Regions from separate parts of the Alcanivorax sp. MD8A genome, predicted to be linked through region 2. Evidence: predicted binding sites of a transcription regulator. Region 2 holds the regulator's gene; each other region holds the start of a gene.
The links. Region 2 encodes LexA, which represses DNA repair genes until DNA is damaged. Its sites were predicted from a motif close to TACTGTNTANNTANACAGTA; they were not measured.

Region 1 (7,549 bases), on a different contig from region 2:
AGGCTTTGGCAGGCCGTCAGGTGCTTGTGGTGGAGGCCAATGATCCTGCGTTGACCGGGTTGAATATCGATGCGCAAATTCACGTGCATGCGGATGACTTTACCATCGGCGCCCATCAGTGGTCGCCACTGCCTTCGGTGGCCGATGAAGTGGATTTGCTGGTGTTGCCATTGCCCAAATCCATCGACCGACTGCGTTTCTTGCTCAATGGGTTAGCCGGTGCGCTGGGTAAACCGGTGGAGTTGTGGCTGATTGGACCCGCCAAAGGCGGCATTCGCGGGGCGCTCAAGCACCTTGAAGCCCATGTGGATGAGGTCGAGCTGGTGGATAGTGCGCGGCACTGCAAACTGTACCGTGGCATGCTACAGCCCGGTGCCAGCCAAACTCTGGAGGCCTGGGGGCAGAGTATTGCCGTGGGGGAGTTGACGGCGGTGAGTTACCCCGGGGTCTTCAGCCATGGCCGTTTGGATGAAGGGTCCCAGCTCTTGTTGGATGCCATGGCGGGTCATCGTTTGCCTTCCCCCGGCAAAGTCATTGATATGGGCTGTGGCGCCGGTGTGCTGTCGATTTCCCTGGCGCGGCAAGGCTGGCAGGTTCAGGCCGTGGATGTGAGTGCCACTGCGGTAGCGGCATGCCAGGCGAGCCTTGAGAAAAATGACCTTCAGGGTCGGGTCATGGGGGGAGACTTGTTTTCACCGGTATCCGGTCGTGTGGACATGATTGTCACCAACCCGCCGTTTCACGACCGACGTCAGCGAACCACGGACATTACCCGCCGATTGATTGCCGACGCCCCCAGACACCTGCGAGAGGGCGGTGAGATCTGGTTGGTGGCCAATCGTGAGTTGCCCTATGCCCAATGGCTCGATGATGCCTTCGGGCATGTTCAGGTGGCAGCGGAAACCAACCGTTTTCGGGTGTATCGGGCTGTCTGATCAGCGTCATCCCGTCACAGCATTAAAGCATTTTCTCTGTGGCCATCCAGGTGATGCAATTCTCGACCATGGTGGCCAGTGGGACCTGATCATTGAACCCCAGCTCCCGCACTGCCTTGCTGCCGTCGGCATGTACACGGCTGGTCACCAGCGCGACCTTCTCGGGTGTCAGTCGTGGCTCGTTGCCGGTAAACAGGCTGGCAATCGGGTAAAGCTGCCCGGCCAGTCGCAGGACGGCAGGCGGCACGGTTCTGGATGGCGCTTTGCGGCCAAGCCGGCCGGCGATGGTCTGTACCAGCTCCAGAAAACTCGCCTCTACCCCGGCAAGGATATAGCGCTCGCCGCAGGCTCCCCTTTCCTGTGCCGCCAGATGCGCGCGGGCGACTTCCTCGACGGCGCAGAAGTTGCCGCCCCCCGGCGGCACGCCTGGCAGCTTGCCATCGTTGATCAGTTTGATCATCTGTGACCAGTTGTGGGTGTCGCCGGCGCCGATGATTCCGCAGGGGTTCAGGATCACGGCATCCAATCCCTGCTTGATACCGTTTTCCACTTCCTGTTCGGCGAGAAACTTGGTGCGGTTATAGCTGATCCAGTCGCTGGCCGCGTTGGACGGTGTTTCCTCGTTGATGGGACTGTCCTGGATACCCCAGGCAGAAATGGACGAGGTGTGGATAAAACGCCCCGCCACATTTTTTAGCGCGGCGCTCACCATGGCTCGGGTGCCCATCACATTGTCACGGTACTGCTGTGCGTTACCCCGGCGCCACAGGCTGGTATTGCCCGCCACATGGAAGACCGCATCAGGGGCTGGCGGCATCACCAACGCCAGTTCGGTGGCATTATCCAGTGGCGCCTGGACGACCGATACGCCCCTGGCCTGAAGCGCGGATGCATCGCTGCGAGGCCGGATAACGGCCGTGACGTCCCAGCCGTTGTCGAGTAGCTGTTCTACGATATGCCCACCCAGAAATCCCCTGGCTCCGCTGACAAACGCGACTGGCATGTGTTTCTCCTTATTAGTGGCCATCGTTGAGATGGCTAAACGCCGTTGACGAAAAGTGTACCGCCTTTGCGCCCAAGTGTGACGAAAACTACGAGGAAGGACTGGCCAACTGGCGGCCTTTTGACTATATTCCCGTTTCTCTCGGCGGGTGTAGTTCAATGGTAGAACGGCAGCTTCCCAAGCTGCATACGAGAGTTCGATTCTCTTCACCCGCTCCACTTTCTTTTGCATCCGCCTGCTTGTGCTGCTGTCAAAGATCGACGGCAGCCTTTCCCGAAAGCCATCTCTACAGGGCGGACATCAGCTCCTGCCATCGTGTGGTGTAGGCAGGGGAGAGCTGCTGCTGCTTCATTCCCCATTCTGGTCTGTGTGCTTCCATACCCTGGGCGGCCAGCCATACCTTGCCGATCCCTTGCTGATTGATGTTGTCGAGTGTGGCCATCAGGGTGTCGGTTCGGGCGCGGGCGGGTGGGTCCAGCAAGCTGTTCTGCTGGCAACCGGGGGCGGCAATATCGTGTATCAGGATGCCGGCCTTGGCATAGCGGTAACCGTCTTGCCAGATGCCGTCCAGCAACTTGCGGGCCATGGCCAGCAGGTCCCGGGCATCGGCAGTGGGGGTTGGGAAGTGGCCTGTTGCCTGGTTGCTGTAGCGGGCTTCACCGGGGGTAAAGGGGCTGGTTTGGATAAAGAGGCTGAGCTGGGAGGCCAGGCTGTTCTGGCCGCGCAGTTTTTCACCGGCACGCCAGGCGTGGGTCGTGATGGCGTGCTGCATGATGGTCTTGTCGGTGACCCGTTCCCCGAATGAGCGCGAGCAGATGATCTGTTGACGTGGCGCCGGGATGCTCTCCAGTGACAGACAGGCATTGCCGTTGAGTTCTCGCACGGTGCGTGCCAGTACAACACTGAACTGTTTCTGTATCTGCTCAGGCTGGCACCGGGCCAGGTCCAGGGCGGTGTGAATACCCTGTTCCGCAAGGCGTTTTCCGAGCCGTCGTCCCACTCCCCAGATGTCGGTTACCGGCACCCGCTGCATCAGTTTCTGTTGCCGTATCGGCTCGTTTAGCACGACCACGCCGCCCGTGGCGGGCCATTGTTTGGCTGCATGGTTGGCCAGTTTGGCCAGGGTTTTGGTGGGGGCAATTCCCACGCAGACGCTCAATCCCTGATGGCGACCAATGGTGTGACGGATCCGTTCGCCGAGCGGTTGCAGTTGTGGCAGGGGGATGCCGCTCAGTTCCAGAAAGGCCTCATCAATGGAATACACCTCCACGGCGGGGGCCAGTTGTTCAAGGGTGGCCATGACCCGTGCAGACATGTCTGCGTACAAGGCGTAGTTGGAAGAAAACACGGTGATGCCGTGTTGTTGCACGGCATGGCGAATTTTGAATGCCGGAATGCCCATACGAATGCCGAGGCGTTTGGCTTCTGCGGAGCGAGCGACGACACAGCCATCGTTGTTGGACAGAACCACCACCGGTTTGCCGCGCAGATCCGGCCGGAACAGGGTTTCGCAGGAGGCATAGAAGTTATTGCAGTCTACCAGGGCGTACATATCACTTGCGCCGGGTCTGGTGGATGACAAAAGTGACCACGCCAAAGAGATCGAGCTGACTGTTGTCATCCAGCATCAGGGGAGGATAGGCCGGGTTGTGGGCTTTCAGGCAGGGGGTGGGGTGCAGGCACAGCTCCTTGACGGTGAATTCGCCATCCAGGGCTGCGACGACAATATCCCCGTGGCGGGCCTCCAGTGCCCGGTCGATGACCAGTATGTCGCCGGAAGAAATGCTCGCCCCGAGCATGGAATCGCCGCTGGCACGGGCAAAGAAAGTGGCATTGGGGTGTTCGATGCACAAGGTGTTCAGATCCAGCCGCTGTTCAATATGATCCTGGGCAGGAGAGGGAAAGCCAGCCGGGATGCGAGAGGCATACAGGGGACGCTCGAGTGGTGGCATCTCGTGGGCGGGAGAAAGAAGAGAGACAGGCATGGTGGGGCGCTCCGGATATACTGTTCTTATGATCAGTATATCCGAAAAGGCCCAGAGGCAATCAAGAGTCTTGTAATGAGTGAGGAGAAGAGCTTCTCAACAGCCTGCTAGACCGGGATGGTCAGATAGCGACGCCCCAGCTCGAACAGGGCACGAACTTCCAGCATTGCGTCGTGGCTGCGCAGGGCATCGCTGGCCATGCGGATCACCGGATAGCGGTGGGCCCAGGCACAACTTTGCACGTAATGGCTGCGGGCGCAGCTAGGGTTGAGGGTGTTGATGGCCAGAAAGCGCTCCTGCTCATCGTTGTACAGGACGTAGCCACGGAAAACCGCATGTTGGGGAAGGCCGACTTCATCAAGGAAGTCCGGGAGCCAGTTCTGGGTGGTGTCTGTATTCATGTTGCCCTCAATCGCGTCAAGGCCATCTGCCGATATGACCTTACGATAGGGGAGAAGTTGCACAGGGTCGGTCGGTTTTGTTTGCCGAATTGTCAGTAGTTTGTGACGGGGTTCGGGTTCTTGGTAAATGGGTAGCGTCAGCGCTGCGCGGAGAGCTGCTGCAGGCACTGGATGAGGGTGTGGCGGCGTAGGGGCTTATTGAGGACCTGGTTGATCCCGGCTTCGCGAACCAGGCGGGCATCGCTGTTCAGAGTGTGGGCGGTCAGGGCAATGACGGGGCAGGGCGGAAGCCCGGCTTGCTGTTCATACTGGCGAATGGCCCGGGTGGCATCGGGGCCGTCCAGTCCCGGCATTTCCACATCCATAAAGATGACATCAAACTGGCCACGCTGTTGCTGGTAGGCCTCCAGCGCAGCCTGCCCGTCGTCACAGATGGTGGCCTCCGGCAGGGACAGGGACCTCAGCAGGGCTTGCAGCACGGAGCGATTCACCGGGTTATCCTCGGCCACCAGCACACGGAGGGGGGGCAGGGCCGGGGAGGTTGCAGGCGCACGGGTGTCTTGTCCTGGTTGGGCCTCATGGGCCAGTAACCGGTACAAGGCTGTGCGGGTGACCGGTAGGCGAAGGTAGTGCAGCGGGGGGGAATCCATGTCTTCATGGCAGATAAAAATCGCTCTGTCCTGCCAGCCTGAAGGAGTGGCCTCGGTGCAGGTCTGGCCATGAAGCAGGTTGATATCGATGAGGGCAATGGCGGATGCCGGCGCGCTGTCGAGCATAGCCAACGACGCTCCACGTAACGGGCGGCCATTGGCCAGATTCAGCATGCGAGTCAGGGGCTGCTGCAGGGCATCCTGTTCACTGATGACCAGCTGGGGGGAACCGCCCAGGTCCGGCAGAGTGGGTTGATCGGGGGCGGGGGTCAGGGGCAGCTGCAGGGAAAAGGTGCTGCCTTTACCCGGAATACTGTCGACGGACAGGGTTCCCTGCATGATCTCGCTCAGTGAGCGGCAAACGCTCAGGCCCAGTCCGGTGCCGCCGAAACGGCGCGCGGTACTCTGATCCGCCTGGGCGAAGGCGTCGAAGATGCCGGCCTGTTGTTGTGCACTGATACCGATACCGGTGTCTTCGATCTCAATGCGCACCCCCTGGGGATGATCCAGCGCCCGGACAATGATGTGCCCCTGCTCGGTGAACTTGATGGCATTGCTGATCAGGTTCATGAGGATCTGACGTAGCCGGATCTCGTCCCCCATAATGATTTGGTGGTCTTTGAGCAGTAACTCACAGGCCAGCAACAAGTGCTTCTTTTCGGCTTGCCCGGCGTAGGCACACAGGGTGTCCTCAATGAGGCCGACCAGATTGACCGGTCGATGCTCCAGCTTCAGTTCTCCCGCCTCAATCTTCGAGAAATCGAGAATATCGTTGATGATGGCCAGCAGGTTTTCGCTGGATTGCTGCATCAGCTTCAGATAATGCGCCTGGCGGGGGTTCAGGGGAGAGCCTTGGAGCAGGTCCAGCAGGCCGATGATGCCGTTGAGGGGCGTACGGATTTCGTGGCTCATGGTCGCCATGAAAGTGTTCTTGGCATCGTTGGCGCTTTCAGCCCGAATGCGTCGCTCTTCATTATCCAGCCGCAATTCCCGCTCTTTCAGGAGTGCCTGGTCGGCGCTCTGTCGTGCCTGGATGTCTTCCAGTAATCTCAGCCGCATGGTCTCAAGCGCAGCGGCAATATTGTCCAGTTCGTCGTTGCCGGGCTCGGTTTGGCGCGGAATGGGGTGATGCAGGGAAGACAGGGTCAGTTGCCGGGTGGCATCGGCCAGTTTTCCCAGACGACGGGTTAGTAACTGGCGTAACAGGATGATAATGAGCACGGCGCTGATCAGCGCCTGCATGGCCAGAAAGATCACCAGGAAGATGGTCTGCTGACCTAGCTGTTGGTAGAGACTGTGCTGGGAAATACCCAGCTCCAGTGTGCCAAGGGGCTCAATTTCACCACTGCGCCGTTGATAGGTCAGGGCAAAACGGTGCGGTTCCTGCGGAAGGTGGGCGGCACTGTCACTGGCGCTGAGCATTTTGCTGCCGCCGTTCCAGTCCTGCCAGCGGATCACGGCATATTCCACATCGGGCAGGCTGACCAGGGCATTGAGCTGCACACGCAGCTGCTCTTCATCGAAGTTCCACAGTGAGCGGGACAGACCGGGCAGCGTGGTGAGTTCGATCTGGGCGAGATTCTGTTCCAGCCGCTGGGTGCCCTGGTGATATTCGCGTACCACAAAGAGCGCGATGCTGATCAGCATGACCAGCAGGCTGACCAACAGGATGGCCCCCGCCAACCGTAAGGCCAGCGGGTTATGCCTGGAAAAAGGGGTTAGCAAACCGCGCAAACGTTCTCTCCCTGAAACCCTTCCGACGCTGCGCGGGGTCAGGCAGGCCTACACGACAGACATCGGTACCTGGTCAAGCATACGCTCTTCGATGCGGTCCAGGCGAGCACGACAGTCGCGGAAGGTGCGGCTGATGGTGGTGGTGTTGGCAACCATGTCCACTTTGGGCCAGGTGGCTTTTTCACCGCGGCGAATGAAGGTTCGCACGTCTTCCAGGGTCGCGTTGCTCAGCACTTTCAATGCATTGAGCGGCTGGCGGGGCGGAATCATGTTGATGTCGCCCATGTATTTCTGGCCGACCATGCTTCTGGCTTTGTCGATAATCAGGCCCAGGTCGTTGGAGGCGACCCGCTTCTGCACCACATCCAGTCCATAGCGAACATTCATGGAGACGTTTTTGAGTGCCCAGTCACCGACCATGCGCAGGGTGCTCTCTGCGTGCTCGTTACGTGACAGGAAGGGCACAACGTGAGGATTCGTCTGGCTGACAATGGAATGGTTCACTCCATACAGGCGTGCCAGTCGCTGGATGGGCAGATCGTCAACGATGGAGCCATCAACAAACTTCCGCCCCGGAATATAGGGAACACGCTCACCGTCGATATTCTTGGCCCACAGGGAAACGGGTGGGTAGATACCGGGGATGGCGCAGGACGCCAGCGACGCTTTGCGAATCAACACATTGGGTGAAGTACGCCAGTTGAGCAGGCGGGCGTGCTGGTTGCGATCGTAGGGGCTGACGGTGATGTTGATTTCACGGCCGGTGTGGCGGTAGGCCTCTTCGAAGGTCATATCGAAGATGTTTTCTTCAAGACAACCTTCCAGGTGATCGCCATCCAGC
Region 2 (7,549 bases):
GGCTCCCTAGTAGTAGTACAAGCAGAGGTGGAAGAGCAACCCTGTACTGTGAATTACCCCGCTGGCAACCACTGCAAGGCGAGTTATACTGCCGGGAAAGACGGCTTTCATGGAGAGAATCGTGCCTACGCCCTATCGCAAGATCCTGGTTGCCATCGACGGCAGCGATGAATCCGCACAGGTGCTATCCCGTGCCGCTGGCGTCCTGTCTGGCAACGAAGGAGAGCTTCACCTCATCCATGTGATCGAACCGCTGGCGCTGGCCTACGGCGCCGATGTCCCCATGGATGTCACTGACCTGCAGACCGGGCTGATGGAACAGGCCCGGGAAATGGCCAGGCGCTATGCCCAGCGCTACCAGATTCCCGATGGCAACGTGCACGTAGAGCTGGGTTCTATCGAGAAGACCATCCTCGACAAGGCCGACAAGCTGGAGGCCGACCTGATTGCTGTCGGCAGCCACACCCGCAGTGGTCTGGCGTTGCTACTGGGGTCCACGGCTCGCGGGCTGGTCCCCGGTGCCCATTGTGATGTTCTGGCAGTGAAGGTCGACCAGAATGGCAAGGGCTAGGGAACCTCTGAATAACGCCTTGCGTGCTTAGGTCAGCTGGATCGTGCCGGTATTGGCCTGACTTTCCTCGTTCCAGCGGCATAGCAGCTCTGCCAGGCTCTGGGCCTGTTCGCGCAGGGCATCCAGTTCTTCTGCACTGCCTTTCTCACCGTGAAAAACGGGCAACTTGCGCATGGACTGCACCAGTTCGTGAGTTGGGGATTGCATACGCTTGACCTCCAGGGTCCAGCGTATGTGGTGCACAATCATATGAAAAAAGGCCAAACGGGTCGCCAGGGAATACGGGCTGTCATCCTCATTGAAGGCATTGAAATCCAGACTCGCCAGCACCGCTTCACGGGCATTGTCCGCGACCCTAATCGTGGCGCTGCGCGGGGTGCCGAGCAGCATGGACAAGGTGCCGAACACCTCACCGGGAGACACGTAATACAGTGGAGCCTCACTGCCCTGCTCTGCGCACACTTCCAACTGACCACGCAACAGGAAATACAGCGTGGAATCCACGTCACCGGCACGAATTACCGTGTCGCCGGAACCCGCTACCCATAACCGGGTGTTCTGTTCAATCTGGGCAAACTGTGCCTGATCGTCCCTGGCAATTTCATTGAAAAACGGGACCCCGGAAAGTAACTGCCGAACCCGCTGCTGGCCGAAATCATTATTGTTGGCCTGCTCCATCTACCTTCCCCGTTTAGCCTGACCCATGCCATTGATGGATATGAAAACCCAATGCTAGTGCCCACGACCAGACAGGGCAACGGCAGGAATGACAAATCCGTGCGCCTTACTGGTCAGGGGAACCTGGACAAATAACACTGTTCATATTGTCAGTGCTCGTGCTAGGATCAAAATCAATGGCCCCAATGTCGCCTTTGGCTGACAGAGGCAATCAGGAAATGCGCACACGGGAAGGCGCCATTTCTGACGACCACACGGAGAAGGTTATGAGCAGCAAACTGACTGAACGCCAGCAACAGGTTCTGGATTGCATTCGTGAGTGCCTGGCCGACACAGGCATGGCGCCAACCCGCGCCGAGATCGCAGATATCATGGGCTTCCAGTCCAAGAATGCGGCGTCTGACCATCTCCGTGCGCTGGAACGCAAGGGCTATATCAAGCTCCATAGCGACCGCTCCCGCGGTATCCAGCTGCTCGATAACGCCTACTGGTCAGAAGAAGAATTGCCCATCGTCGGCAAGGTGGCGGCCGGTGTACCCATTGAAGCCATTGAAAACGTGGAGCGAACCGTTCCCGTCCCCCAGGGGTTGTTCAAGCAGCGCCCAACCTACCTGTTGAAGGTTCAGGGCGACAGCATGATTGATGCCGGTATCTTTGATGGCGATCTTATCGCCGTGCGCAAATCGAATGTGGCCCGCAACGGCGAGATCGTTGTCGCCAGAATTGACGAAGAAGTCACAGTCAAGACATTAAAACTGAACAAGTCCAGTGCTACCCTGCTACCGGCGAATGAGGCCTATGAGCCCATCAAGGTGCCAGCCGACCAGCTGGTTATCGAAGGTATTTTTGTGGGGTTGATCCGTGATCCGAATTCTTATTAGTGTCCTTGTTCTGGTACTGAGTAGCAGTGTCATGTCAGACGATAATAACTTGCTCGCGCCCTGCCCGAATTCCCCCAACTGTGTGTCCAGCCTGAGCGGCAGCAAGGACCACTGGGTTCCCCCTCTGGAGGTATCGGACAACCGTGACACCAGTCTCCAGCGTCTCCAGACCGTATTGGATGCCCAGCCCCGTGTGGAATATGACGTGGTCGGCCAGTCGCGCATTCAGGCTCGCTTCAAGAGCCTGGTACTTCGCTTTACGGACGACGTCACATTTTACGTACGCGAAAATGGCGTCGTAGAGGTCCGCTCTGCGTCCCGTGTCGGTTACTGGGATTTAGGTGCCAACCGCCGTCGGGTAGAATCCCTGCGCAGCAAACTGGCAGAACTGAAATCCAATGACACAACCGCACAACACACTCCCCGAAGCGCCCATCCTCTGGGCTGATATCGGCGTCAACCTGACGGACAAGCAGTTCCGTGAGGACCGCAATGACGTTATCGACCGTGCTCGCGCTGCCGGGGTGACCTGGCAGCTGATCACCGGCACCAGCCTCGACGAATCCCGGCAGGCCGTCACTCTGGCATCACAGCACGACGACCTGTTCGCGACAGCGGGCCTTCACCCACACAGTGCACGCTTTTATTCGCCGGAAATGGAAAAAGAACTGCGTGAGTTGCTCAAGTCGCCAGAGGTCCGCGCGGCAGGAGAAATGGGCCTGGACTTCAATCGGGACTTTTCCCCCCGCCCGGATCAGGAAAGGGCGTTCGAAGCACAATTAGCCCTGGCGGCTGAAGCCGGGCTGCCTGTTTTTCTGCATGAGCGCGATGCCCATGACCGCTTTCTGCCGATCCTCAAGGCCTGGCGTGACCAACTGAAAGGGGCCGTTGTGCATTGCTTTACGGGCTCGAAACGGGCGCTGTTCGACTATCTGGATCTGGATTGCCACATCGGTATCACCGGTTGGGTGTGCGATGAACGCCGTGGCAAGGAGCTCGCCACTCTGGTGCCCAATATTCCGGACAATCGCCTGCTGCTGGAGACCGACGCGCCCTATCTGATCCCCCGTGACCTCCCTGAGCCGCCCGTGCAAAAACGCCGCAATGAGCCGTGCCTGTTACCGTGGATTGGCCAACGTGTTGCTACACTTCGAGAACAGGAAGTGACGGCTCTCGCAGCCATCACCTCAGACAACGCCGCAACGCTTTTCTCCGGGCGTTGACACACAACCCAAACCCACTCACAACACGTGTGTATCCTGAGAGATACCATGGTGACCCTGCATGGGATTCTGCCCACCACAGCCGGCTGGACAGCAGAGTGAGAGCAGTCGTCCGCCCGCGATGCCCCTCACCCGGCCGTTCATTCGCGGTGGAACCATCGCTCCCACAATTCCGGTGCCCCCTTGTGGGATATTGCCTGCAAGCGATTCAGCCCTGAAGAAACGCCTGGACTTCGAGCAGCCCGAAGGGCCAGGCAAGCTCCTTACCTTCGCGAGACAATACCGGGATTCGCTCGCCGTATCGTGCAATCAGGGCATCATCCTCCGCCACATCCACTGCCGTGATTTCCTGAGAGGGATTCACCATCAATAGCAGCTCGCGCGCCTGATCACACAGGTGACAACCCACGGTGGTGTAGAGCACAACCATTAGCCCTCCTCCACATGCCGGATCGCATAGAGCACGTGAACCTTGTCGTTGCGACGGAAGTCCTCGGGAATACTCCAGCGAGTCAGATCTTCCACGTCATACCACTTGCGAATGGATTCATCCAGTTGGAAGCGACGGTAGTTGCACGAAAAGTAGAGCACCCCTCCCCGCTCCAGCCGCTTCATGATTTTGCGGATCAGATCACCATGATGTTCTTCCACCACGAAGTCACTGCGGGACTTGTTATTGGAAAAGGTCGGCGGATCGCAAAACACGATGTCGAACTGCTCACGGCACTCATCCAGCCAGCGCATGGTGTCAGAACGTTCCATCGCATGCTGATCCGTTGAAAAGCCATTCAGCGCAAGGTTACTGGCCGCCCATTCGAGGTACTTTTTGGATGCATCGACCGTCACTGTACGCTTGGCTCCGCCCACAGCGGCATGCACAGTAGCAGAACCGGTGTAAGCGAACAGATTGAGAAAGCGCTTGCCCGAGGCTTCCTCGGCGATTCGCAACCGCACCGGTCGATGATCCAGGAACAGGCCGGTATCCAGATAGTCCTGCAGGTTGACCAGCAATTGGGCCTGCCCTTCCCGCACTGGCCGGTAGTGACCTTGCCCATCCAGTTTCTGGTATTGCTGCTTGCCCTTCTGCCGTTCACGAGTGCGAAGATGCACCTGCTCGCGGTGCACCCCCAGTGCGGCCCTCACGGCGGTCACGGCCAAGTCGCGTCGGACTTTCGCCTTTTCCGGATCGACGGTTTTCGGTGCCTTGAATTCCTGTACCAGCACCTGGTCGCCATAGATGTCCACCGCCACATTGAACTCGGGCAGATCACGGTCATAAAGGCGATAACACTGGATATCTTCGCGCTCCAGCCAGCGCCGCAGATGCTTGCCATTCTTGCGCAAACGATTGAGGAGCGGCTTGGCGTCTTCGGGAACGTCAAAGGCCGATTCATCGGCCACCCTGACCACCACCGGCGCAGCCAGTGAACGCGGCAGATAACGGCGGATAAAGTTGTTGAAGGGGCCATTCTTCAGGCGCCACTGGGTATCCAGCGTCATCCCGGTCCGGTCCATCACCTGCGCATCTGCCCCCAGTAAAATGGCGGTCCATTGCGGTGCCAGCACAGACAAGGTGCGCCCCAGACCCAGATGCAGCCATCCTGCCTGTTCCTGCTCGTCCAGGCGCTCGCCCCAGGGCGGGTTGGTGAGCAAGATCCCCTGTTCGGCAAAATCACGCTGGCGCAGGGCGCCCAGCTCACGGCGCTCAACGTGAATGGCCGCTCGAACCCCTGCCCGCTCCGCGTTTTGCTGGGCAAGTTGTATCGCCTTCAAATCGGCATCAAACCCTTTCAGCGACAGCGTAGGCACAGGCCGCTCAGCAGAGTTCGATGCCTCGGCCATGGCGGCTTCCCACAACTGCCGGCGACAACCCCGCCAATGTTGAAAACCATAATGGCGACGGTTGGCACCTGCCGCCCGCCCAGCTGCCATCAAGGCCGCCTCGATCAACAAGGTGCCTGAGCCACAAAAAGGGTCCAGCAGTGCGGCTGGCCGGTCTTTGCTGGCCCACCCTGCGGCCCATAGCATGGCCGCTGCCAGCGTCTCGCGCAGTGGCGCCCGACCACCGGCCAGGCGATAACCCCGCCGGTGCAACGGCTCCCCTGCAAGATCAAGCCAAAGGTGCGCTTCGTTCTGGTCTAACCGGGCCCTTACGCAACAGCTACCACGGGGGTCACGGGAAATGGGGAAGGCATCACCCAGCGCCTGAATAAACCGCTTGGCGCTGATACGGTTATCGCCACGCACACCGAGACCATGCTCCACATGCACGTGCAACGGCGCATCATTGCCCACCAGCGCACGCCAGTCCTGGCTGGCGGCCAACTTTTCCGGGGCAATATCCGGGGTCAGTTGCAGGGTTGCCAGGGGCAATAACACCCGCTCAGCCAGCCGCGACCACAGGCACACCGTCAAGGCATCGGCACTGCCTCCACTGAACACCACATGCGCCTTGCCCGTCTCTGTTACCGGCATTCCCAGGTGGCTCAGTTCTTCGGCCAGCAACGGGGCCAACCCGGGCATGCTGGTAGCGACAAATTCCATTATCTATTCCTCATAAGTGACTGTTTTATGCACAGGAAGAATTTTTATCCATTCAATTTCAACCAGTTACATAAACTGTCATCGTGCTGTCCTTTATACGTCATATGCTTAAAGGACGGCCAGCATATTGCTACTTGGTATTCGACACACCCTGGTGCCTTTCCCATACTGAATGTGTCGACCCTGAAGATGAAGCCATTCATTACACGGGCATCGCTTTTGCCCGGGGGTCATTCTTGTGTACCGCTGTCTGTGAAAGGGAAAGCGTCTATGAAGCGACAAAAACGAAACAGAGACGACCGCGCCTATAGCCGGGGATACAACGCCGGCCTCGATGGAAAATCCCGTGAAGATTGCCCCTTCGGTTCGTTAACCGCACGAACTAACTGGATGGGGGGCTGGCGTGAAGGCCGCACCCACTTCGCACAGGGTATGCTGGGTGTTGCCAGCATCCAGAATCTGAAAAACATCGGATAATCTCCTCAGTTCCTCATCGCGCCGACGCGTTCGCGCGCCGACCCACAGGGCCCCACCAGGGCCCTTTTTAATGCTTCATCGCGGGTTTCCGGGAAAAGCCCAATTTAATCCCCTCCCTTTCCGTAGGAGCGTCGCTGGCGGCGCGATAACCCACGTCGTTAAAGACTGATTTACCACAGAGGTCACAGGGTTCACTGAGAAAGACGGTTTTCCTCTGTGTACCCTGTGTCCTCTGTGGTGAAAGTGCTTTTGATCCTGGTCTGGGATCGCGCCGCAAGCGACGCTCCTACGGAAAGACGATTCCCGATAATCCGCGATGAACCTTTTTAATGCGAGTCAAAAAGGGAAAAAGCTATTTCCAGGCCCTGGCGATATCACCGACCAAACCGGGGCCCTGGTAAATCAATCCGCTGTAGACCTGCACCAACTCAGCGCCCAGTCGCTGTTTCTCCAGCGCATCCGCCGCACTATTGATCCCGCCCACACCGATAATCGGGATTCTTCCTCTAAGCGCCGTACTCATGGTCGCCAGTGCCTGATTGGCAATCGGGGTCAGCGGTGCACCGCTCAAGCCCCCCTGTTCTTCGGCATTGGCCAGGCCTTTGACGCCCTCACGGGACAGGGTGGTATTGCCCACACAAACACCGTCAATACCGTGCGCGACAAAAGCCTCAGCCATGGCATGCAGCTCTTCTTCAGTATTATCCGGGGCAATCTTGATCACCAGCGGAACCCGGCGTCGGTGCTGCTGGTCCAGGCGGGTTTGTGCCTCACGGAGCGTGCCCAGCAATTTATCCAGCGCTTCACCGTGCTGAAGCTCGCGAAGCCCGGGGGTATTGGGGGAAGACACATTGACCACCAGATAGGTTGCATAGGCATGTACCTTTTGCTGACAGGCAAGGTAATCCTGCACGGCATCTTCCACCGGGGTGTCTTTGTTCTTGCCGATGTTGATCCCCAGCACCCCTTTATAACGGCTGCTTTTTACGGCACCGACCAGATAATCTACGCCCAGATTATTGAAACCCATCCGATTGATGATGCCGCCCGCTTCAGGCACCCGAAACAGGCGTGGCTTCGGGTTCCCTGGCTGAGGTCTCGGGGTGATGGTGCCGACCTCAATGAAGCCAAAGCCCAGATCGGCCAAGCCGTCGATACAGTCACCGTTCTTGTCC
Region 3 (7,549 bases), on a different contig from region 2:
CCCCTGCTCTTCCACAATCACGGTCTCCACTACGCCGGGCACCTCCTGCAACTGACTGGCCAGCAGCTTGCTGTCCTGTCCTGGCTGCAGACGCAGCACCCGATTATCCAGTTTGGCCGGCTCTTGCATGCCTGCCAGCACCAGCAACCAGACCAACGCCAGCACCATGCAACCGTAGAATACGGCGGCGGCGCCCCACCACTGGTACATGGCGCCCCCGAGCTGCCCCCCCACAAACACGCCAAAGAACTGGCTGGTGGAATAGACCCCCATGGCCGTGCCCCGGGTACCTGCCGGCGCGGCCCGTCCCACCAGAGAGGGAAGCAGCGCTTCCAACAGGTTGAAGGCCGCAAAGAAGACCAGCAACGCGACCACAAAGTGCCAGACAGCCGCCCCGGCAAGCGCCAGCAACAGCTGCGACAGGGCCAGCAGGATCACTGCCAAACGCTTGACCGGCATGGCGCCACGCCGTTCTGCACGGATAATCAAGGGCACCATGGCCAAAAACCCTGCCACCAGCACCCCGAGGTAGAGCAGGCTGTGACTGCGCAACCCCATGCCAAGACGCTCGCTCAACAGGGCCGGCACCACCACGAAAGAGGCGGTCATGATCAGATGAAGACTGAAAATGCCCACATCAAATCGCAGCAATGTCTTACTGCCAAGTACGCGACGGAAGCGCTCCCCCGCCGGCAGAGCCTCGCCCTGCAGCGCCCGGGGCGCCGGCACGACCATGGCCACGAAAAACGCAAAGATGCCCAGCACCGAGGTCATCCAGAACAGCCCGGAGAGCCCCAACCAGGAGGCCAGCAATGGCCCCAGTATCAAGGCCAGAATGAAAGAGCCGCCGACAGACATGCCGATCAGCGCCATGGCCCGGGTCCGGTGCCGGTCGCTCACCACGTCCCCGATCAGGGCCATGATCACGCTGGCAATCGCCCCGGCCCCCTGCAAGGCCCGCCCGGCAATCACGCCCGCAATGTGGTCGCTCAACGCCGCCACCGCCCCACCGGCAATGAACAACAGCAAGCCCACCAGCAATAACGGGCGTCGACCAAAGCGGTCAGACAACATGCCAAAGGGGATCTGCAGCAACGCCTGCATCAAGCCGTAGGCACCAATCGCGGTACCGATCAGCAAAGGGGTTGCCCCTTCCAGCCGCTGCCCATACACAGCAAAGATCGGCAGGATCATGAACAACCCGAACATGCGCAAGGCAAAAATGGTGGCCAGATACCCGGTGGTCTTCAGTTCCGTGCGCTGTAATGCATCAGGAACAGGGGAAGCAGGTGCCGTCATGTAACGCTGGTACTCCTCACCGGGCAGGCTTGCGGGCCGTCTATCGACAAAAGGTCAGGCAGTGTATCAGATTCGCTGCAGCTGAGGGGATGCCCAATCCCCGCCCTTGCGGCTACCTTTGATCGTGAAATCAGTAAAACCCGTAAGGAACCGGCATCAGCAAATTGAACCCCCGTCAAAGCGGTGATAAATTCACATGCTGATCAGTTTTTTTTCTTAGGCATCTGCCTAGGGAGTCGCTACCCGGACACGATGTCCCGGGGCGCCACTCCCAACAGTCATGGACGGGCCAATGAACACCCAACAACACAGCCAGCAGGTTTACGTAGTAGGCAGCCAGCAATTGCAGAATGCCTTGCTCACCGAATTCCTGGTAAAAGAAGAGATCGCTGCACGATCCATCCCTTCGGTGAGCGACATCACCGTGGCGACCCTGCAGGAATTTGACCAGAGCCTGTTTCTGGTGGACTACCACAGCGTGGACGTGAACGAGGTGATTGCCCACCTGCTGGAAGCCGATCAGGAAGTCGAAAACGACGTTCTGATCGCCGTCTTCAATGTGGATACAGACGAATCCCTGTCCAAGCTGGCCGGCCTGCCCATGGTCAACGGCGGCTTCCAGCACGACTGCCCACAGGCTCTGCTTAGCAAAGGCATCAAGGCCATCTTTGATGGCGAGCTGTGGTTCCCCCGTGCGGTGCTGCAGGCTTACCTGATGAAGAGCCGCACCTTCAACAAGACCTTCTCGCGCAGTGAAGTGAACCTCACTGATCGCGAAGTGGAAGTGCTCAAGGTCATGGCCACTGGTGCCAAGAACTCGGAAATCGCCAGCAGCCTCAACCTGAGCCCGCACACCATCAAGACTCACATCTACAACATCTTCAAGAAGATCAACGCCTCCAACCGCCTGCAGGCGGTGAACTGGGCCCAGGAAAACCTCTAACCCCTTCCGCCTCACGCAGCACGCGCGCCCTTGCCGTGCCTGCGTGACGCGTGTTGCGTGCAAGCGGCTTCTTTCTTTTCCCCTTCACAGTATTTCGCCTATACTGCCCTGTTCATTTTGACAGTACTCAGGGGCAGTTGATGGATACCATTCTGGTTCGTGGCGCACGCACCCATAACCTGAAAAACGTGGACCTGGATATCCCCCGGGACAAGCTGGTGGTAATTACCGGTCTGTCCGGGTCTGGCAAATCCTCTCTGGCCTTCGACACCCTCTATGCCGAGGGCCAGCGCCGTTACGTGGAGTCCCTTTCCACCTACGCCCGTCAGTTTCTGTCGATGATGGAAAAACCCGATGTGGACCACATCGAGGGGCTTAGCCCGGCCATTTCCATCGAGCAGAAATCCACCAGCCACAACCCGCGCTCCACCGTGGGCACCATCACCGAAATCTACGATTACCTCAGGCTGCTGTTTGCACGTGTCGGCGAGCCCCGCTGCCCGGAACACGACAGCCCGCTGGCCGCCCAGACCATCAGCCAGATGGTGGACCAGGTTCTGGACATGGAAGAAGGCAGCAAACTGATGCTGCTGGCGCCGGTGATTCGCGAAAAGAAAGGTGAGCACCTGCACCTGTTTGAAGAACTGCGGGCCCAGGGCTTTATCCGCGTACGCGTGGATGGCCGCATCTACGACATGGATGACACGCCCGACCTGGAAAAGAACAAGAAACACACCATCGAAGTGGTGGTGGACCGTTTCAAGGTACGCGGCGACCTGCAGAACCGGCTGGCGGAATCCTTCGAAACCGCCCTGAATCTGGCCGATGACATTGCCATCATTGCCCCCATGGAGGGGGAAGAAGGCGAAGAGATCACATTCTCTGCCAAATTCGCCTGCTCCCATTGCGGCTACTCCATTCCTGAACTGGAGCCACGACTGTTCTCGTTCAATAACCCGGCCGGCGCCTGTCCCAGCTGTGACGGGCTGGGCATGAAGCAGTTCTTCGACGAGGACAAGGTGATCAACTCGGCGGAATTGTCCCTGTCGGAAGGTGCCATCCGTGGCTGGGACCGCCGCAACGTCTATTACTTCCAGATGCTCAACTCCCTGTCCCAGAGCATCGGCTTCGACATGGACGTGCCCTTTGAGTCACTGGACAAAACCGTCCGCAAGAAAATCCTTTACGGCACCGGCAAGGAAAGCATCGAGTTTCGCTACCTCAACGACCGCGGCGACATCATCAAGCGCAACCATCCCTTCGAGGGGATCATCCCCAACATGGAGCGCCGTTACCGGGAAACAGAATCCGATGCCGTCCGTGAAGACCTGCTCAATTACATGTCCACGTCCAGCTGCCCCAGCTGTAATGGCTCCCGGTTGCGTGAAGCCGCACGGCATGTCTTTATCGAGCAGACCACTCTGCCGGACGTGGTACGCCTGGCCGTCGGCAAGGCGCACAGCTACTTCAGCGAGCTGAACCTGCCCGGCAGCAAAGGCGAGATTGCCGACAAGATTCTCAAGGAAATCCGTGACCGCCTACAGTTCCTGGTGAACGTGGGGCTGGAATACCTGACACTGGAACGCAGCGCGGAGACCCTGTCCGGTGGTGAGGCGCAACGTATCCGGTTGGCCAGCCAGATCGGGGCGGGCCTGGTGGGCGTCATGTACGTACTCGACGAGCCCTCCATCGGCCTGCATCAGCGAGACAATGAACGACTGCTCAACACCCTTACCCGACTACGGGATCTGGGCAATACCGTGCTGGTGGTGGAACACGACGAAGATGCCATCCGGCTGGCTGACCACGTCATTGATATCGGCCCCGGTGCCGGGGTCCATGGTGGCAGCGTAGTGGCCCAGGGGACTGCCCAGGAGGTGGCCGACAACCCAGCCTCCCTGACCGGTGATTACCTGTCCGGACGCAAGCAAATTGCCGTGCCGGAGCAGCGTCGCCAGAATCAGGATGACCAGTGGCTGACCCTTCACGGCGCCACCGGCAACAACCTCAAGGGGCACCCCCTGAACATTCCCGTGGGCCTGCTGACCTGTATTACCGGCGTGTCCGGCTCTGGCAAATCGACCCTGATCAACAGCACCCTCTATCCGCTGGCGGCCACCCGACTGAACAAGGCCACCACCCTGAAGGCATCCCCCTACGACTCCATCGAAGGGTTGGAGCACTTCGACAAGGTCGTCGATATTGATCAGAGCCCCATCGGCCGTACGCCGCGCTCCAACCCGGCGACCTACACCGGCATCTTCACACCGGTTCGCGACCTGTTTGCGGGCACCCAGGAAGCCCGCGCCCGTGGCTACAAACCCGGTCGCTTCAGCTTCAACGTCAAAGGGGGCCGCTGCGAAGCCTGTCAGGGCGACGGGGTCATCAAGGTGGAAATGCACTTCCTGCCGGATATCTACGTACCCTGCGAAGTCTGTGAAGGCAAACGCTATAACCGCGAGACCCTGGAGATCACCTACAAGGGCAAGAACATCTTTGAGGTACTGGAGCTCACCATCGAGGAAGGACGCGAGTTTTTCGATGCCGTCCCGTCCCTGGCTCGCAAGCTGCAGACCCTGATGGACGTGGGGCTCAGTTACATCAAGCTGGGACAGGCCGCCACCACCTTGTCAGGCGGCGAAGCACAGCGTGTCAAACTCGCCAAGGAGCTGTCCCGCCGGGACACCGGCAGCACCCTCTATATCCTCGATGAGCCCACCACTGGCCTGCACTTCCAGGACATCCAGCTATTGCTGGACGTCCTCAACCGTCTGGCAGACCACGGCAACACCGTGGCAGTGATCGAACATAACCTGGACGTCATCAAGACCGCAGACTGGATTGTCGACCTGGGGCCGGAAGGCGGGGACGGTGGCGGCGAAATCATCGCCGAGGGCACCCCGGAAGAGGTCGCCAAAGTGAAAGGCAGTCATACCGGGCGTTTTCTGAAATCCATGATAGGCCAATAAAAATGCAATTATTCGCCCGGACAGCCAAGATTCTTACCTTGGCTATCTTCCTCAGTGCATGCTCAAGACTTCAGAATCTGGGGGAGAATTTTAATTGTTACGCGGACCATTGCCTGCGCACATTTCCCGCTCAGGATATTAGCGAACAGGACTACTGGTCCTTTGACACCATGACCATCCTGCCCCCAGATCTTGCGATGGAAGAAAGAACACTCAGCGGTGAGGTCACCGGTACCACAAAGCTCCCGGGATATGGACAGAGGTTACTAGTCGAGCAGCTCGACCTTATCGCCAAGGGTTATGAAATAGAAAATCTTACACTCTCCCTTGATGAGCCAGTCATCGAGGCCATCTCGCAACTTTACGCAAGCGCCTGGGCGGACGACTTAACTCCGGAACAGGTAAAAGAGTCGACATCCTTCTTTGGCGTACCTGAACTGCCAGCTCCAGTGCAACAAAACTCCCTTTCTCTGCCTCAACCCCTCGAACAATACGAAGACGGAAGTTGTTGTTATCTGCTCACTCGTTTTTCGGGCTGGCATCATACAACTGGCGCCAAAGCGACAATGATTACCTCAGCAGCGATCCTTAGCACCATGTCTGGAGGCAGCGGTTATGCAGGCAGTTTTGGCAGTGCAATCAGCGATATGGCCGTAATCCGGAAAAGTGACGGGAAAGTACTTTGGACCGCGCGACTGATTAGTGACGGTAGGCCCAAACAGCTCAGCATGACCATCGCGGAATTCTATAGCTCTGTGTACAACGCAAAAATCCTCCGCAAACAAGCTCTCGCCAAGCAGTGAACCAGAGGAAAATCACATTTTCACGGCTTGTCACCAGCCTGAATAATCCTGCCAACCGAAACGTCATAAACGGTCAACATGATCACCCTCATCACTCGCTATGGAGGTTAATCATGAAACGGATTTGGGCACTCAAGGGACTGCTGGCCGCTATCGGCCTGGCTGGCGCGGCCGCCGCTTGCGCCGGCCATGGCCAACCCGCTACAGGCACGGTTGAGTTGGGCCCACGCCCCTATTACCTTGTGAATGACATGGACGATGGGCCAGTCAAACAAGCGCTCCAGGCGTGCGCTGCCGAACGGCGACCCCAGAAGCCCAATGACTTTTCCATCGGTCACCGGGGGGCCCCGCTGCAATTTCCCGAGCATACCGAAGAATCCTACCGGGCCGCCGCCCGTATGGGGGCCGGTATTCTCGAGTGTGATGTGGCCTTCACCCAGGATCAGGAGCTGGTGTGCCGCCACTCCCAATGCGACCTTCACACGACCACCAATATCCTTGAAACCGACCTTGCCAGCCAATGCAGCCAACCCTTCACCCCTTTTGATGGTAGCAACCCCGCCACAGCGCAGTGCTGCACCAGCGACATCACCCTTGCTCAATTCAAGACGCTCAAGGGCAAAATGGATGGCGCCAATCCTCGTGCGACCAATGTCGCCGAATACCTGCAAGGCACCCCCGACTGGCGAACGGAACTGTATCGCCAACGCGGGACCCTCCTGAGCCATCGGGAAAGCATCGCGCTTTTTCAGGAATTAGGCGTAAAAATGACCCCGGAGCTGAAGGCCCCGGCAGTGGAAATGCCTTGGCAGGGCCACTATTCACAGCAGGACTATGCCCAGCAGCTCATCGACGAGTACCGCGAAGCCGGGGTTGCCCCCAGAGATGTCTACCCTCAATCGTTTAATCTCGACGATGTCCGCTACTGGATTGACGCAGAGCCCGACTACGGCAAACAGGCCGTCTATCTGGATGGACGTGACAGCCAGGGGCTCGACCCACAAAACCCTGGCACCTGGCAGCCAGATATGGCCACCCTGAAAGGCTATGGCGTCAATATCATCGCTCCCCCACTTTGGATGCTGGTCAGCAGCAAAAATCAGCGTATTGTCGCCAGCACCTACGCCCGGGCAGCACGGGATGCCGATCTGGACATTATTGCCTGGTCCCTGGAACGGTCTGGCCCACTGGCCAGCGGCGGTGGCTGGTACTACCAGAGTGTCAGCCCACAGATAGATAATGACGGCGACATGCTGACGCTTCTTGATGTGCTGGCCCGCGAAGTGGGCGTCATTGGCGTCTTTTCTGACTGGCCAGCCACTACCACCTTCTATGCCAATTGCCTTCAGCGGCAGCGCGACGCCCCAAGATGGCGCTAGTCGCGCCTCATTTTGTTGCCCCGACCCAAGTCGGGGCAACAGCCTACGAATAACCCCCTATTACGCTGGCACGGATTCTGCTTTGTCTCTTGTTGTATGCATCGAAGGTAACCACTGGGCCTTCCATAGCCCAAGGAGTATGTGATGACAGCCTCT
Region 4 (7,549 bases), on a different contig from region 2:
CTGCCGGTCACCACATACTCCATGCCCAGCACACGAAAATCCCGGTAAATCATCTCGCTTTCATTACTGGGGCGACTGAGCATGTCTTCCGCGGGCAGCGGCTTGAATTGACCACTACGGTGCAGGTCAGCCTCGACAATCTGCGAAACATCTTCGGGCGCACCCTGTGCACCGGCAAAGGGCACCACCGCAATCGGCACGGCATCCACTCGGCCTTCAGTCACACGAATCAACAGCTCGGCAGAGGCAGAGCCTGCCCACAACATAGCCAGCATGACCATGACAGCCTGAATACTACGATGCTTCATCAACTTCATTGCGCCACCTTCGGATCAAATTCCATTACCAGCGATCGAAACTGCTTGTCGAACATGGGGCCATCCGGCACCGGCAAGGGGCTGGACAGTTTCACCGCGTTCATTACCGACTCGTCAAAGTCCGGATAACCGCTGCTCTCCACCACCGACACATTAATGACCTCACCACCGGGGATCATTTGTATGCGCACCCGCGTGGTAATGTCATCGCGGTTGCGATAGTTACCCGGAATCCGCCACCGTTGCCCGACATGGGCAGAGATCGCGTCGGTATAGCTGGCCACTTCAACGTCCGACTGGTCGGCATTGCTGGCCTGCTCCTGGTCCTCATCTGCGGCGGCTTCGACCTCTTTTTCCATTGCAAGTTCTTCGTCCGCCAACATTTCTTCAATGCTGGGCTCATCAATCTCAGGCGCCACCGGTTTCGGCTCCGGCCTTTTCTCCGGTTTTGGGGCAGGCGCCGGTTTGGGATCCGGTTTTGGAGCCGGTTTGGGTTTGGGTTTTGGCTCGGGTTTCGGCTCCGGCTTTGGCTTCGGCTCTTGCTTGGGTTTCGGCTTGGGCTTGGGTTCTGGCTTAGGTGCCGGTTTCTTTTCCGGCTTGGGCTTCGCCACCGGAGGCTTCTTCTGCTTGGAGGTCTCCACCATGGTCGCTTTCACATGGGGGGGAACCACCGGCGCCTTGTGCAGGGTCGGATCCGTGCTCCAGCTGAACACCAGCAGCCCAAACACCACAAGGTGAATGAACAGGGTAAAGGCAAGAGCAACCTTACGATCACTCATTGCGCCCCTGCGGCTCTGTCACCAGGCCAAGCTGTGTAATCCCCGCCTCCTGCAGGGCACCCATCAACGACACCACCCGGGCATAAGGCACATTGCTGTCACCTTCCACCAGAAACAGCGTAGATGGCTTGTGCTTGTGAATCCGCAGCACATGGCCCTTTACCGTTTCCAGGGTCGCTGATTTCTGGCTTTCACCGTCGCTACCCACATCAATGTAGTAGCTGCCGTCTGCTGTGACCGAAATAATCACAGGCTCACTCTTGGTGGTATCCAGCGGTTCGCTGTTGCTGTCTGGCAGGTCAACGTTGATACCCTGGGTCATCATTGGTGCCGTCGCCATAAAGATCACCAGCAACACCAACATGACATCGATGTAGGGCACCACATTCATTTCTGCCACCAGCTTGCGCGGCACCCGAACCTTTACGCCACTCATGGCTCAGGCCTCGCGTCCGTGAGCCTGACGGTGCAGTACCGAGGAGAATTCTTCCGCAAACATCTCGTTCTCGGTAAGCAAGGCATCGCTCTGGGCGGAAAAGCGGTTATAGGCCATGACAGCAGGAATCGCGGCAAACAGACCAATGGCGGTCGCAATCAAGGCTTCCGCAATGCCCGGCGCCACCACACTCAGCGTCGCCTGCTTCACATTGGCCAGGGCCATAAAGGAATTCATGATGCCCCACACGGTCCCGAACAGACCAACATAGGGGCTGGTTGACCCCACTGTCGCGAGGAAGGGCAAATGCTTGGTAAGACGGGTATGCTCGCGCTGCAAGGCCACACGCATGGCGCGCTGGCTGCCATCCATGACCGCACCCGCCCCTTTGGTGGATTTGGACAGACGCACAAACTCCTGAAACCCGGCGCGGAAAATGGCCTCGGTACCGGAGTCAGGATTGGGATCTTTGCGGCTCTGGGTATACAGGGACGCCAGATCGTCACTGGACCAGAACTTTTCTTCGAACGCGCGACCCGCCTTGTGAGCACGACCCAGCACCCGGTACCGTCCAACAATCATGTACCAGGAAGTCAGCGACGCCAGAATCAGGAGCGCCATCACCAGTTGCACCACAATGGTGGCGTGACTGATCAGACTGACCACGGACATACTGGATGCCTCAACCATTGATCCCTTCTCCTTCGCTGGCCGCGTTGAATTTGTTATACAGTGCCGCCGGAATACCGGTCGGCTTCATTGAATCCGCTGCCACACAGGCCACCTTGATATCGGCCTGGCAGAGCAATTCGTTATTGCGACTCACCCGCTGTTCAAACAACAGGGTCGCCTTGCCCAGCCTTTTCAGTCGGGCGCTGACCTCAAGGGCATCGTCGATTCGAGCCGGTTTGCGGTACTGCACGTTGGCCGAATGCACCACAAACTGGAAATTCTCGTCGGCGAGGGCATAGTGTTGATAGCCCAGCGTGCGCAAATATTCCGTCCGTGCCCGCTCCATGAACTTCAGATAATTCACGTAATAGACGATGCCGCCGGCGTCAGTGTCTTCGATGTAGACGCGCACTGGCAGGGTAAATTCCCCGTTTTTCTGTATTTTTTCAATCATTAAACAAATCCCCGTCGCGACGGGGGGCCGCCAGGCCGAAATGACGCCAGGCATGACTGGTAACGGCACGGCCACGGGAGGTTCGCTGGATAAACCCCTGCTGAATCAGATAGGGCTCCACCACTTCTTCCAGAGTTCCGGCATCTTCATTCAGGGCGGCAGCCAGTGATTCCAGGCCGACCGGACCACCATCAAATTTGTGCATGATCATGTCTAGCAGGCGACGATCGGTACCATCAAGCCCGCAGCTGTCGACTTCCAGCATATCCAGCGCCCGCTGGGCCATCACCTCGGTAATGCAGCCATCACCTTTGACCTGGGCATAGTCTCGCACCCGGCGCAGCAGACGGTTGGCAATCCGCGGCGTGCCACGGGAACGCCGGGCCACTTCCAGCGCCCCCGCCGCATCAATAGGAATCGCCAGAATCTCGCAGGCTCTTTGCACAATCCCTGCCAGATCTTCGACACCATAGAATTCCAGTCGCTGAACAATCCCGAAGCGATCGCGGAGCGGTGCCGTCAGCAACCCGGCACGGGTGGTCGCCCCAACCAGGGTAAAAGGAGGCAAATCCAGCTTGATGGAACGGGCAGCCGGGCCTTCACCAATCATGATATCCAGCTGGTAGTCTTCCATCGCCGGATAGAGGATCTCTTCGACTACCGGGGAAAGGCGATGAATTTCGTCGACGAACAGGACGTCGCCTTCCTCCAGATTGGTCAGAATGGCCGCCAGATCACCGGCTTTCTCAAGCACCGGACCGGAGGTGGATTTGAGCTCGCAGCCCATTTCCCGGGCAATAATATGGGCAAGAGTGGTCTTGCCCAGACCGGGCGGACCGAAGATAAGGGTGTGATCCAGCGCTTCCTGGCGGCCGCGAGCCGCATCGATGAAGATTTCCATCCGCTCACGGACCTTGGCCTGGCCATGGTAGTCCGCAAGGCTGGCCGGGCGAATCGCCCGATCCTGCTGGTCTTCCTGACTGCCGACACTGCCGGCAGTAATCAGTCGTTCGTTATCCATGCTCGCGGTGGATCCGCCTCAACCAGATGAGTTGTGTGGGCAAGGCCCTTAAACAGCTAGCGTAACGCAGCAGGCCACCCGGCGGCTATTGGTATCATCACAATTGTGCAAGGAGGGATTGCCGGTCGTTTGGTAAAAAGGAACCTCAACGCGCCAGGCTTTTCAGCGCAAGGCGAATCAGTTGTTCGCTGCTGGCGCCCTCTTCTGCCACCTTGCCCACCGCCGCCGCGGCATCCTTGTTGCGATAGCCCAAGGCTTCCAGCGCAGCAACGGCATCACTGCGGGCATCATCCGGGGCGTTAATGGCGACTCTGCCGGGCAGATTGGCCGGCGCACCGTCAATCTTGTCCAGCCGGTCGCTCATTTCGATGACCAGCCGCTCCGCGGTTTTCTTGCCGATACCGGGCACCTTCACCAACGTGGTGCTGTCCTGATCATGAATACACTGAGCCAACCGGTCCGCTTCGATACCGGAGAGGATCGCCAGCCCCATTTTCGGCCCCACCCCGTTCACCTTGATCAATGCCCGGAACAACTCCCGTTCATAACGGCTGGAAAAGCCATACAGCAACTGGGCATCTTCCCGCACCACGAAGTGGGTATGCAGCGTCAGCGGTTGCCCCACCTCCGGCAGGTCATAAAACACGGTCATGGGGGCTTCGATTTCATAACCGACCCCGTTCACGTCCAGCAGCAGCTGCGGAGGGCGCTTTTCCAGCAGGGTGCCACGCAATTGTCCAATCATGCTGAATCCTTAATGACTGTGTTGTTGATGTTGGTGCATTGAATTACCGGATACGGCGGTTGCGCACCGCCGTGGCGCCCGCCATTCTCGCCAGCGAGACACGCATGTGGGCATGACACAGTGCAATCGCCAATGCATCGGCGGCATCTTCCTGGGGGCGTTTATCCAACCCCAGCAAATGACGCACCATCTCCCCGACCTGAATCTTTTCCGCACTCCCCTTGCCCACCACTGCCTGCTTGACCTGGCGAGCCGAATATTCAAATACCGGAATTGACGCCTGCATCACTGCCGCAATGGCCGCACCCCGCGCCTGGCCCAGCTTGAGCGCCGAATCCGCATTGCGGGCCATGAAGACCTTCTCGATACTCACTTCCGCAGGGCCATATTCTTTTACCACCTGATCAATGCCGGCAAAGATTTCTCCCAGCCTGGGAGGCATTTCCTTATGGGAAGTCGAGATAGTGCCAAACGCCACCGCCCGGGACCGATTACCCACATGCTCCACCAGCCCATAGCCGGTGTGGCGCGAACCGGGGTCGATACCGAGAATCAATGCCATAACTGTCTGACCACAAATAGAAAATCTGCGTCAGTTGTACCGAAAGACTGTCCAAATGTCCAGTTAGCCAGAGAGGCGCTTCACGCAGCACGCCAGCCCACGTCGCTTGCAAGCAAGCTTCTACAACAAAGCCATAGGGAGCCCACCCTACTCCCTCCAAAAAACAAAAACCCCGGATAAATCCGGGGTTTTGCTTTTCCTGGAAGCTCATAGCTCGTAGCTATTCTTCTTGTGCCGGCCAACTGGCGTTGGTGTAGACGTTCTGGACATCATCCAGGTCTTCCAGCATGTCGATCATCTTCTGGACCGTTTCCGCGGTGTCCGTATCCATTTCGGTTTCGGTGGACGCATGCATGGTCACTTCAGCGTCAGCAAACTCCAGCTCTGCCGCACGCAAGGCATCCACCACTTCACCGAACTGTTTGTCCGGCGAGGTAATGACCAGGAAACCGCCGCCGTCGATCTCTTCTACATCCTCGGCTCCGGCTTCGAGCGCCACTTCCATGAGTTTTTCTTCGTCGACACTTTCCGGCTCGAAGTAAATTTCACCGCGCTTGGTGAACAGGAACGCCACTGAACCACTGGTGCCCAGATTGCCGGCGAACTTGGTGAAGGCATGACGGACTTCCGCCACGGTGCGGTTCACGTTATCGGTCATGGTTTCTACCAACACCGCAACACCACCCTTGCCGTAGCCTTCATAGGTGATTTCGTCCATGTTGCCGCCATCGTCACCACCGGCGCCACGCTTGATGGCACGGTCGATGGTGTCGCGGGTCATGTTGGCACCCAGCGCCTTGTCCATGGCGGCCCGCAGCCGCGGGTTATCCGCCGGCTCACCGCCACCCATCTTGGCGGCGACAGTCAGCTCACGAATCAGTTTGGTAAAAATCTTGCCGCGCTTGGCGTCCTGGGCCGCTTTGCGGTGTTTGATATTGGCCCATTTACTGTGTCCTGCCATATTTCCTCCGCTTGCTTACTGGAGGTCAGACGTCTGACGCCGGACGCCAAACCCTGTGTCCAAACGTTTGGCCGTGTTTCCTGTCAATTTCTCTCTGAGCCGACAGGAAACACACCAAGAATTGCAGCATCGGGTTAAGCGTCCGACGTCAGACAGCCGACGTCCGACCCCTCATCAGTCTTCTTCTTTACGTACCTGTACGCCCACTTCCCGCAGTTGTTTGTTGTCCACCGGGGACGGGGCATTGGTCATCATGCAGGCTGCAGTCTGGGTTTTCGGGAAAGCAATAACATCACGGATGGAATCGCAACCGGTCATCAGCATGACCATGCGATCCAGACCGAACGCCAGACCGCCATGGGGCGGCGCACCGTACTTCAGACCATCCAGCAGGAAGCCGAATTTTTCATCCGCTTCTTCATCAGAGATGCCCAATGCTTCAAACACCGCACGCTGCATGGCCGGGTTGTGGATACGGATGGAACCACCACCCAGCTCCGTGCCGTTGAGGACCATGTCGTAGGCACGGGACAAGGCGCCTTCCGGATTGCTCTTCAGCTCTTCCGGGCTGCAGCTGGGCATGGTGAACGGATGATGCAGGGCATGGAACTGGCCGTCTTCCTCTTCAAACATGGGGAAGTCCACCACCCACAGCGGGGCCCAGTCGCCTTCCACCAGATTCAGGTCGTGACCTACCTTGACTCGCAGGGCGCCCAGCGCTTCGTTCACGATCTTCGCCTTGTCTGCCCCGAAGAAGATCAGGTCGCCCGTCTCGGCGCCGGTGCGCTCGAGAATGCCCTGAATGGCCTCATCGGTGAGGAACTTGAGGATCGGGGACTGCAGGCCTTCCGCGCCAGCGGCAAGATCATTGACCTTGATGTAGGCGAGCCCCTTGGCGCCGTAGATGCTGACGTACTTGGTGTAGCCGTCGATATCCTTGCGGGACAGGCTGCAACCGCCCGGGACTTTCATGGCTGCCACACGCCCTTTGGGGTCGTTGGCCGGCCCGGAGAACACTTTGAAATCCACACCGGCCAGCAAATCGGCAATGTCGATCAGCTCCAGCGGAATACGCAGGTCTGGCTTGTCGGAGCCAAAGCGGCGCATGGCTTCAGAGAACGGCATGCGCGGGAAGTCCGGCAGCTCGACCTGCAGCAATTCCTTGAACAGGCTGCGCACCATGGTTTCGGTGATCCCCATGATGTCCTCTTCTTCAACAAAAGAGGCTTCCAGGTCGATCTGGGTGAATTCCGGCTGACGGTCAGCACGCAGGTCTTCATCCCGGAAACACTTGGCAATCTGGTAGTAACGATCGAAACCGGCCACCATCAGCAACTGCTTGAACAGCTGGGGCGATTGCGGCAGCGCAAAGAAGCTGCCGGCATGGGTCCGGCTGGGCACCAGATAATCACGGGCCCCTTCCGGGGTCGCACGGGTCAGGATCGGGGTTTCCACATCCATGAAGCCCTGGCCTTCCAGGAAAGCGCGGACCGCGTGAGTCAGGCGCGAGCGGAACTGGAAGTTACGCAGCTGCTCGGGGCGACGCAGGTCCATGTAGCGATACTTGAGCCGCACTTCCTCACCGGCACCACCGTGCTCATC

Region 1: the regulator LexA is predicted to act here: its motif matches at 3,942-3,961, upstream of umuD (translesion error-prone DNA polymerase V autoproteolytic subunit).
Region 3: the regulator LexA is predicted to act here: its motif matches at 2,349-2,368, upstream of uvrA (excinuclease ABC subunit UvrA).
Region 4: the regulator LexA is predicted to act here: its motif matches at 5,032-5,051, upstream of ruvC (crossover junction endodeoxyribonuclease RuvC).

What each region holds. Positions count from the first base shown of each region.
Region 1 covers NZ_AQOQ01000011.1:31,368-38,916, forward strand. The annotation lists gene A15D_RS07595 (methyltransferase) at 1-935, shown strand, start outside; gene A15D_RS07600 (NAD-dependent epimerase/dehydratase family protein) at 958-1,938, opposite strand; tRNA gene A15D_RS07605 (tRNA-Gly) at 2,083-2,156, shown strand; gene umuC (translesion error-prone DNA polymerase V subunit UmuC) at 2,225-3,490, opposite strand; gene umuD (translesion error-prone DNA polymerase V autoproteolytic subunit) at 3,492-3,923, opposite strand; gene A15D_RS07620 (hypothetical protein) at 4,031-4,324, opposite strand; gene A15D_RS07625 (ATP-binding protein) at 4,462-6,708, opposite strand; gene A15D_RS07630 (DUF3336 domain-containing protein) at 6,757-7,549, opposite strand, start outside.
Region 2 covers NZ_AQOQ01000037.1:23,160-30,708, reverse strand. The annotation lists gene A15D_RS14910 (universal stress protein) at 122-571, shown strand; gene A15D_RS14905 (cyclic nucleotide-binding domain-containing protein) at 599-1,249, opposite strand; gene lexA (transcriptional repressor LexA) at 1,516-2,130, shown strand; gene A15D_RS14895 (DUF1499 domain-containing protein) at 2,162-2,578, shown strand; gene A15D_RS14890 (TatD family hydrolase) at 2,529-3,353, shown strand; gene A15D_RS14885 (glutaredoxin family protein) at 3,562-3,783, opposite strand; gene rlmKL (bifunctional 23S rRNA (guanine(2069)-N(7))-methyltransferase RlmK/23S rRNA (guanine(2445)-N(2))-methyltransferase RlmL) at 3,783-5,897, opposite strand; gene rmf (ribosome modulation factor) at 6,168-6,374, shown strand; gene A15D_RS14870 (quinone-dependent dihydroorotate dehydrogenase) at 6,727-7,549, opposite strand, start outside.
Region 3 covers NZ_AQOQ01000013.1:31,816-39,364, reverse strand. The annotation lists gene A15D_RS08765 (MFS transporter) at 1-1,299, opposite strand, end outside; gene A15D_RS08760 (response regulator transcription factor) at 1,592-2,242, shown strand; gene uvrA (excinuclease ABC subunit UvrA) at 2,383-5,211, shown strand; gene A15D_RS08750 (hypothetical protein) at 5,214-6,014, shown strand; gene A15D_RS08745 (glycerophosphodiester phosphodiesterase family protein) at 6,128-7,393, shown strand; gene A15D_RS08740 (hypothetical protein) at 7,538-7,549, shown strand, end outside.
Region 4 covers NZ_AQOQ01000001.1:123,875-131,423, reverse strand. The annotation lists gene tolB (Tol-Pal system beta propeller repeat protein TolB) at 1-308, opposite strand, end outside; gene tolA (cell envelope integrity protein TolA) at 314-1,096, opposite strand; gene tolR (protein TolR) at 1,089-1,532, opposite strand; gene tolQ (protein TolQ) at 1,536-2,222, opposite strand; gene ybgC (tol-pal system-associated acyl-CoA thioesterase) at 2,215-2,658, opposite strand; gene ruvB (Holliday junction branch migration DNA helicase RuvB) at 2,651-3,679, opposite strand; gene ruvA (Holliday junction branch migration protein RuvA) at 3,825-4,424, opposite strand; gene ruvC (crossover junction endodeoxyribonuclease RuvC) at 4,468-4,986, opposite strand; gene A15D_RS00475 (YebC/PmpR family DNA-binding transcriptional regulator) at 5,207-5,947, opposite strand; gene aspS (aspartate--tRNA ligase) at 6,122-7,549, opposite strand, start outside.